3 regions of the Pseudobutyrivibrio sp. AR14 genome follow, and region 2 is predicted to be linked to each of the others. Evidence: predicted binding sites of a transcription regulator. Region 2 holds the regulator's gene; each other region holds the start of a gene.
The links. The regulator Rex, encoded in region 2, represses fermentation and respiration genes when NADH is low (regulators of the CRP and FNR family bind a similar motif). The targets are predictions, from matches to a motif close to ATTGTTAANTANTTAACAAT.

Region 1 (3,286 bases), on a different contig from region 2:
TATGCTGTCACAGAAATAAAAACAGTAGAGCCTGATGACCTATCAGTTCTTGACCCAAGCGAAAGTGAACAACTTACACTTTATACATGCACCCCAATTTATGTGGCTAGCCACAGGCTGGTAATAATCGCTGAGAGGGTGAAGTGAGAAATTCGTTACGGTGTAAAGTTTACATAAAAAAAGTTCGTAGCTATCAAGCTCTTGGTGTTGCGCAGCGAAACATGTTAGTTGAGCGAAGCAATATCCAAGGCTTGAGAGCGTAACGAACTTTTTTAGTGCGAAATTTTATACGCAGCTCATCAGCTGTGACGAGAGCGGAGACCTAGAGTGATCGAATGAGAACTCTAGGTCATTTTTGTTGAAATAGTGGTAAGATGAAAATCCTGTGGCTTCTGCGATGCAGTCATCCCAGGTAAGGTCTACATTGTAGTAGGCTCCATTTATTTGGACGATATTCCAGGCGTGATTTTCACCCTTTGAGGTGCCAGTAATGTAGTAGCAAGGTATGCCAGCCTGAAGGCATACCATCTGAAATGCTCTGGCGTATCCGGCGCATACTGAAGAGCCTGTGGCAAGTGCAGAGTATGCACTTTGATTCAATGAGTTTGACACGTTGTAGGTGTTCATAGAGCAGATGGCATCGAAAATGTATCGTTCCTTATCTAAATCATTGGAATATTGGCTGGCGCCAGCTACAAGGTCAGAGATGATTCTATCAAAGTTACCTTTTGCAGCAGCAAGGTCTGAAGAATTGATGCCGTAGCTTAATTTAATTTTATGGACGATTCCCTTTGCATCTACAGCGTATTTGTATGAGGTATTAGCCCAGAATATTTCTGGGTGATCGTTGAAAAGCGCATTCATAGTGTCCTCCAAATCTTTTTCAGATAGAGGATCTATCATGCTAAAAAGAGATTCGTCATAGCTGATTAAGGCATTATAGACCTGGTTGTAGACGTTCCTTTCAGGCTCTGATAATAAATTTTTATAAACAGAGCTTGGGTTAATAGATTTTTCACTTGCGTGTGCTATCATTACATTTGATAGCGACAGTGATAGTGCAAAACACAGAGCGAATGCAGTGGTTTTCTTGATTAAAACCCGTATTGATTTATTATTTTCCATGCCTCTTCGCCTCCCCTAATTTGCGATGAGAACTTATCGTGTAATAGATTATAAGGAATAGATGAATAATAAATGTGAAAAAAATATTTTTTCACAAACATTTCACAGAGAAAATACACACCTGTGGCATAAAGATGCTTTGTATTAGATTTTATACTGCCTCAGGGTGGGCGAATATTTGACAATTTTTTATCATTTAGAGTATATTATATTTGCGAAGGAAACTAATGTGGCAAGTTAGAGTTTACTAACATGTGTATTAAGCCACAATTCATAAATGATTTTGGAGGGCTTACGTTGGACTACAAAATAATAGAAGTTAAACAAAGCATCTTTGAAGATAATGATGCTGACGCTGAGCGACTTAGACAGGAGATAAAAGAAGACAACACATTTCTCATTAATCTGATGTCTTCACCTGGCTCAGGAAAGACTACCACATTATGCCGTACTATTAATGGTCTTAAGGACGAGATGAAAATAGGTGTAATGGAGGCGGATATTGATTCTGATGTGGACGCGGCTACTGTCACAGAGGCTGGAGCCCGTGCAATTCAGATACATACAGGAGGCATGTGCCACCTAGATGCAGACATGACCCGTCAGGGATTACATGAGCTTGGCACTAGTGATTTGGACCTTGTTTTCCTGGAAAATGTTGGCAATTTGGTTTGTCCTGCAGAGTTTGATACCGGTTCAACTGCAAATGTTATGATTCTCTCTGTTCCAGAGGGAGACGACAAGCCATATAAGTATCCACTGATGTTTTCGGTGTGTGATGTGATACTTGTCAACAAATGTGACACCCTAGAGGTGTTTACAGATTTCTCAAAAGACAGAGTGGTCGAGCGAATCCACGAACTAAATCCAAAGGCAAAGGTAATATTTATCTCTGCCAAGACTGGCGAAGGATTTGACGAATGGATTCAATGGTTGAGGGGCCAGGTAGCCGACTATCGCAGTTAAGTCTTTTTGAGTGGAGTATAAGTACATAATTAATGAGCGGTAAAAGGAGGAAATAACTAGTATGGGAATTGGACCAGACAGATTAGGAGATTTTTATCCTGATTGGGTGAATGACCTAAAGGACGAGGACCTTCGTCCTGAGATTCTTAAGCTTGGTAAGGTGATTACAGACAGAGCTAAGATTAAGCTTGGATTGCAGAAAGTTACCAAGTATGATCCTGAGTACTGGGCTGTTGCTAATCTTGCACCTACAAAGGAGATTGCAGAGCTTGCCCTTTCTATGGGAGGCATCAGAAAGCCAAAGACATTTTCGCAACTTCTTGCTATTACAGGTCTTGATGAGAAGACTCTTAATGAGAGATTAGAGCAGGCTAGCTACACAGGTCTTTTAGAGTGGAACTATGAGAACGAGGCTCATGAGAAGCAGTGGGTACTTCCTATGTTTGTACCAGGCTCAGCAGAGTTCTCAAACATGAATCAGGACTTCTTAAAGGAGCACCCTGAGATGGGACGTTTCTTCGAGAGAATGAGTCGTCTTCCACTTGAGGGACTTACACACATGGTACCACCAGGAGGTGCTGGTATTGGTATGCATGTTATTCCTGTTGAGGAAGCTATTTCTATGGAGCAGGAAGCAATCGGACTTGAGAAGATTTCTTACTGGCTGGACAAGTACGAGGGCAAGTATGCAAAATCACCTTGTTCATGTCGTCTTTCTAGAAAGACATACAACGAGGGTTGTGCAGATGACCCTGAGGGATGGTGTATCGCTGTTGGTGATATGGCTGACTATGTTGTTGAGACCAATAAGGGCGGTGAGTACATCACTAAGGAAGAGGCTCTTGCTATCTTCAAGCAGGCAGAGGACAACGGTTTTGTTCACCAGATTACTAACATCGATGGCGAGAACAAGATTTTTGCTATCTGTAACTGTAATGTAAATGTATGTTACGCACTTCGTACATCACAGCTTTTCAATACTCCAAACATGTCACGTTCTGCTTATGTGGCACATGTTACAGCTGAGGATTGTGTTGCTTGTGGTAAGTGTGTTGAGAATTGTCCTGCAGGTGCTGTTAAGCTTGGACAGAAGCTTTGCAAGGCTGACGGAAGCGAAGTTACATATCCTAAGCAGGTACTTCCTACAGAGAAGAAATGGTCTACTGATGAGTGGAATGATGATTATCGTGACACT
Region 2 (3,286 bases):
AGACTAAACTTTATAAAGTCTAGTCTTTTATAGATTTATTGATTTTCTTCAGCTGATTCAATAGACTCATCTATTTCATCAGAATCCTCTTTTGTCTCCTTAGAAACCGCATCTAAATCTACATCTTCTAAGTTAACATTAGATAGGTCTGCGGCCTCCTCCTCAGAAGATTTCTTAGCTGATTTATCGTCAGCTTTGTCATCAGCTGTACCAAGATAGAAATCCCCATTTTGTAAGTCGAATAAATTAAGAACTTCCATACCAAAAACATCATGCATATATGAGTAAATCTCTTTATTATTAATCTCTCGATTATGCTTTCTAATGACATTTTTCTTAAGCTGGACACGGATATCCTTTATCCAGTTAGTAATCTCCTCAGCCTCTTGAGAATTAGTGCGAAGCTTATCATAGCAATAATCCATGGAGGCAAGCATAAGCTGCTTATTGACCTCCTCTGTCTGATTAGGAATATCCATCAGCTCATCCTCTGCAGAAGCTATGCGTTCTTTACACTCTTCCAAGAGACGCTTATCATCATCAAGCTTCTTAGAAACCAAATCGGAAGTGCCTTCCATGTTAGACATAACAGAAGACATAAGATTCTCTTTGACTTTCTTTAAATCTTTCAGCTCCTTTTTAAGCTCTGCCTCTCTCTTTAAAAGGTCATTTTCTCTAGTTTCTAATTCTTTAACATTGCTAGGCTTGCCGCCTAGAGCAAACAATCTATGCCACTTTTGATCCAATATAAGCATTGGAACTTTTATTTTAGCAATTGCTGCAGAATAATCATGCTCCCCCATAAACTCACCTACTTATTCTTATGCTGAGTAATATTATAAGATAACTGCATTAAGCTATCAGACAAATGAACGTTTTCGATAACCACATCTGGAATATCATCCAAATCAACATGGGCAAAATTCCAAATTGCATGGACGCCAAGAGATACAAGCTTGAGAGCTGTAGCCTTAGCATTTGATTTTGGAAGGGTTAGCGCCGCAATCTCAACATCATTATTCTTAATGAATTCAGGAAGATCCTCTAGCATCTGAACAGGAAGATCTCTAACCATCTTGCCTTTGAGTTCAGGATTAACATCAAAAAGTCCAATTATTTTAAATCCAACTCGCTCAAATTTAACATATCCTGCTATGGCCTGGCCTAAATTACCAGCACCGATAACAATAACATTATGGGTGTCATGAACACCAAGTATATTACCAATTTCCTCGTGGAGATAAGCAACATTATAGCCATAGCCCTGCTGACCAAAGCCACCAAAATTGTTCAAATCCTGTCTAATCTGAGATGCGGTAACATGCATCCTCTTACTTAGATCATTAGAAGAAATTCTTTCCACACCATCATCTAATAATTCGCCTAAATAGCGATAATATCTAGGCAATCTCCTGATGACAGCCTGAGAAATCTTTTTATCCAAAGCGTAAGCCTCCTAAAATCTATTCAATAAATTAATTATAAAATCTGTCTAAAAGCATGTCAAGGATTTAACAATCCCCACTCATCGTACAATTCTTCAAGGCGAGAATCTATTTCTTTCTGCTTAGCGGTAAGCTCGTTAAGCTTGGCAGAATTGGTCATATTTTCAGGCTTTAAGAACTCCTCTTCTATAGCTGCCTTCTTGGATTCAAGGGTCTCGATTTCCTCTTCAATTTTAGAAATCCTGTTTTGAAGCTTTCTTTTTTCAGCTTCTATTCTCTTCTGTTCCTTATAGTCAAGCTTAGCTGCAGTCTCTTCTGAGGCCCCAAGGGATACAGACTCAGTCTGTGTTCCATAAAGCTGTTCTTTTTTAGCAATGTAATCATCGTAATTGCCCAAATACTTTATAAGCTTTCCATCAGAGAGCTCAAGAATCATATTTGCAGTTCTATTTACGAAATATCGATCGTGGCTGACATACAAAAGTGTACCGTCATATTCATTAAGAGCCTCTTCTAGCATCTGCTTAGAATCCATATCAAGATGGTTGGTAGGCTCATCGAGAATGAGTAAATTAGACTTGGAAAGCATAAGCTTTGCCAAAGACACACGTCCTCTTTCTCCACCGGACAAATCACTAATCCTCTTGAATACATCATCTTCAGTGAACATGAATGCAGCCAAGGTATTTCTTACCTTTGTTTCAGTCAAAAATGGATAGGCATCATGCAACTCACTAAAAATAGTATTAGTTTCAGTGAGCCCCTGCTGTTCCTGATCATAGTAACCCACAGTAACATTGACACCAAAGCGAATTTCTCCTGATTCAAAATCAGTAAGACCATTGATACACTTTAAGATAGTTGTCTTACCTGTTCCGTTATCACCTAAAATAGCAATCCTATCACCCTTGTGTACCTCAAATGATAAATCAGTGAAGATATTTTTATCCTCATAGGATTTTGTCACATGAGAAAAATCAAGAACATCCTTGCCACTTTCTTTTTCTATTTCAAGAGTAAGTCGCATCTTAGGCATGTCCTTATCAGGAGCATCCATCACATCCATTTTATCCAAAAGCTTTTTGCGGCTCTCTGCTCGCTTGATTGATTTTTCTCTGTTAAAAGACTGAAGCTTATCGATAACAGCCTTTTGATGTTCAATCTCTTTTTGCTGCTTCTCATAAGAGCGCTCATAAGAAATCATATAAATCTCTTTTTGCTGCATAAAGGCAGTATAATTACCGGTATAGACACTAGTCCTACCGTAAGACAAATCAACCACATGGTCAGCTATCTTATCAAGAAAATATCTATCATGGGCTACAATAATCACTGCTCCCTTGTATGAAGAAAGATACCCCTCTAACCACATAATAGATTTTAAATCCAAATGGTTAATAGGCTCATCTAAAAGCAATAAGTCAGGTGAAGAAGCCAGAAGTCTACCAAGAGAAACTCTTGTCTTTTGACCACCTGAAAGCTCGTTCATGCTCTTATCGAAGTCCTCTTGTTCAAAGCCTAATCCCTTTAAAATACCAATAGCCTCAGAGCGGAATGTATACCCACCCTGCAAATCAAACTGATGCTGTAACTTATGATAATCATCCATGAATTTAGCCATTTCAGAATTATCAATTGAACTCATCATACTTTCCATTTCAGAAAGTCTTTTTTCCATGGAAAGTAAATCTTCTCTAGCGCTAAGAACTGTATTTAAAATGTTAGAACTAAAGGCATCCTCTTGATACTGAGCAAGATAGCCCATTGTGGCATCTTTTTTCAGAGTAACTTCACCATCATCTGCCATTATTTCTCCGATGATAATTTTAAGTAAAGTAGAT
Region 3 (3,286 bases), on a different contig from region 2:
CTCTGGGGTGGTCAGCTTGAGAAATACAGAACTGGCAAGTTCGATCCACAAGGTGGCGAACCACCAAAGAATGAGCCTGCTGTATGTCCAAAATGTGGAATCATGAAAGACGACATGAGCGAGTTTGAACAGCTTCCAGTAGATATTCAAATTGTTGACGAAAACGGCTCTCCTCTTCTCTCCGGTGATGAGGATAGACGATATTTCGAAGGTCCATGGATGCATAAATACAATGGTAAATACTACTTCTCTTATTCCACTGGTACAACACATAAAATCGTTTATGCAACCAGCGATAACCCTCTCGGTCCATTTACCTATCAAGGAGTTATCCTTGAGCCGGTAATTGGATGGACCACACATCATTCAATCGTTGAGTATCATGGCAAATGGTATCTCTTCTATCACGATTGTGAATACTCAAAGGGTATCAACCATCGTAGATGTGTTAAATACTGTGAGCTTAAGTACAACTCAGATGGAACAATACAAACAATTACACCACAGTACAATTAATCATTATAATAAGCCAGGGCTTGGTCAATTGACCAAGCCCTTTTTATTGCTAATACAAAAAGGAGCTTACCTAGAATAGGTAAGCTCCAAATAATTCTATTTATTTGTTTGAACGTCTCCAGATGTTCATCTTCTCTGCTTCCTTAATAAGCTCGTCTCTGAAGTCTGGGTGAGCAATAGAGATAATCTTCTCTGCTCTCTCCCATGTAGAAAGACCCTTGAGGCAAACCTTACCGTACTCTGTAACGAGATAATGTGTGTTAGCACGTGTATCTGTTACGATAGAACCCTCAGCAAGTGTAGGACGGATACGGCTCTTTACAGTGCCATCCTTTGTTGTAAATGTAGATGAGAGACATACAAAGCTCTTACCACCATTAGAAAGGTAAGCACCAAGTACGAAGTCAAGCTGTCCGCCTGCACCAGAGATGTGCTTTGTTCCAGCTGACTCAGCGTTAATCTGACCAAATAAGTCAACGTCTACTGCATTGTTGATTGAAATGAAGTTATCAAGTGCAGAAATCTGACGGATATCATTAGTGTAATCAACAGGAGCACTCATAAGCTCTGGATTCTCATCCATGTAATCGTACATCTTCTTTGTACCAGCACCGAAAGCGTATGTCTGACGGAATCTATCAATGTTCTTCTTAGCACCAGTAATCTTACCAGCGCGGGCAATATCAACAAATGCATCTACATACATCTCAGTATGAACACCAAGATCCTTAAGGTCTGACTCAGCAATCATAGCACCAACAGTATTAGGCATACCACCGATACCAAGCTGTAAGCAAGCACCATTTGGAATCTCTTCAACAATAAGCTTAGCAACTGCCTTATCAACCTCTGTAGGAGTTGTAGCACCACCCATCTCAAGGATAGCTGGATTATCACCCTCAACAATAGCGTCAACCTTTGAAATGTGAACGCCCTCTTCGAAACCACCTAAGCAACGAGGCATATTCTTATTAACCTCAACAATAACATGCTTAGAGTTCTCAACTACAGCCATAAGATGTGATGCATTAGGACCGAAGTTGAAATAACCATGATTATCCATAGGAGCTGTAACAATCATAAGAACATCGTTTGGCTCGATATGCTCTCTATAGTATCTTGGAAGCTCAGAATATCTAACAGGTGCATAGAATGCGCAACCTCTAGCGATAAGCTTTCTCTCGATACCACCCATGTGCCATGAGTTCCATGTGAAATGCTCACCAGCATCCTCACGCTCAAAAATAGCTGGAAGCTTCATAACGATACCACCACGTACCTTAACGTCTCTAAGCTCATCTGTACGGGCTGCAAGAGCCTTATCAAGGGCATCAGCTGTGCCAGTACACCAGCCGTAATCAACCCAATCTCCACTCTTAACAACTTTAACAGCCTCAGCTGCTGTAGTTAATTTCTTTTTGTATTCTGCTTGAAAATCCATACTAACCTCCGCTCGTTAAATAATTATCAATTAAATAGAATTTTACCACTTATGGCCCTCCTCTTCAACAAAAACTCAAATTGACTTTCTTGTCTAATATTATTCATGACGGTGAAGCCACTAATCTCCGTATATGAAAAAATAATTTCATTCCCCCACAAACAAGTTTGGCGGGAAAGAAAAAATTAATTTGATATCTGTGAATAGTAACTAAATAATGTCAGAAACAGGATTCCATCAAGAATAATAGTGATATAATGTATTTAGAAGTATTCATCAGGAGGTAAAGCAAATGTCAAAACAAGAAATTGAAATTGCTGGTGCAAAGAGGCAGCTTGAGATTACCCCTTTTGAGCATCACACCAAATTTCATGAAACAGATTTACAGGGAGTTATTCATCCATCCAATTATCTAAACTGGTTGGAGGATGCTAGAATGCATCTAATGGAGCAGATGGGCCTTGGATTCAAGCAAATGCTTGATATGGAAATCAGCTCTCCTATCATCTCTCAGTCAATAGAATATAGAAGCAATGTGAAATTCGATGAAACAATTGTAATCGATACCAAGCTCTTGTCTTACGATGGTCACGAAATGGAAATAGCCTATCGTATATACGATAAAGCTACTGGTGAAGATAGAGCCATGGCTAAGACCCGCCACTGCTTTGTAAACAAATCCGGTGCGCCGATTTCTATGAAGCGTGCCTACCCAGAGCTGGATACCAAATTCTTCGAATTTAAATAATAATAATAATAGCCACCATGTTACGCTCTCAAGCCTAAGATATTGTTCCGGTTCACTACATGTGAACCTACACAACACTTAGAGCTTGATAGCTACATGGTGGCTTTCGTATGCCATACGACTTTCGTATTCCTTACGGTTTTATTGGTTCTTAGCGGCTATTTCGGTGAGTAGATTGATAAACTCAACATCAGATTCCTGTACACGAAGATTGGTCTCTATCCTCTCTCCGTTAGGGTCTGTAATGGAAATCTCGATGACTGAACCTGGTGTCATAGCCTTGTTTTTAGCAGCTCCAAAAAATGGAATCAACTTAGGATGATTGGCATTAAATTTCGCAGCCGCGCTTTTTACTCTAAATAAATCTGCTGGATTAAACCCCATGATAATCTCCTTTTCAAATTAGTCATAACACAGGAACTACTATATCTTGTAATCCCTTCTTATATCATATACTCACGCAATAGTTTACGCAACTCTTCTTCCTTAATAGGTTTTGCAATATAATCGGCAAATCCCATAGCCTCATATTTTTCTTTTGCGCCAACTATCGCATTTGCGGTTTGCATAATAAGTGGCGT

Region 1: the regulator Rex is predicted to act here: its motif matches at 1,303-1,322, upstream of hypB (hydrogenase nickel incorporation protein HypB).
Region 3: the regulator Rex is predicted to act here: its motif matches at 1,969-1,988, upstream of BLP50_RS01980 (butyryl-CoA:acetate CoA-transferase).

Annotation. Positions count from the first base shown of each region.
Region 1 is NZ_FMUY01000004.1:74,356-77,641, reverse strand. It holds gene BLP50_RS04755 (sortase) at 1-147, shown strand, start outside; gene BLP50_RS04750 (transglutaminase domain-containing protein) at 286-864, opposite strand; gene hypB (hydrogenase nickel incorporation protein HypB) at 1,423-2,091, shown strand; gene BLP50_RS04740 (FAD-dependent oxidoreductase) at 2,153-3,286, shown strand, end outside.
Region 2 is NZ_FMUY01000001.1:247,245-250,530, reverse strand. It holds gene BLP50_RS01155 (hypothetical protein) at 36-803, opposite strand; gene BLP50_RS01150 (redox-sensing transcriptional repressor Rex) at 812-1,444, opposite strand; gene abc-f (ribosomal protection-like ABC-F family protein) at 1,504-3,286, opposite strand, start outside.
Region 3 is NZ_FMUY01000002.1:45,821-49,106, reverse strand. It holds gene BLP50_RS01985 (glycoside hydrolase family 43 protein) at 1-516, shown strand, start outside; gene BLP50_RS01980 (butyryl-CoA:acetate CoA-transferase) at 617-1,957, opposite strand; gene BLP50_RS01975 (acyl-CoA thioesterase) at 2,250-2,705, shown strand; gene BLP50_RS01970 (hypothetical protein) at 2,847-3,089, opposite strand; gene BLP50_RS01965 (hybrid sensor histidine kinase/response regulator) at 3,149-3,286, opposite strand, start outside.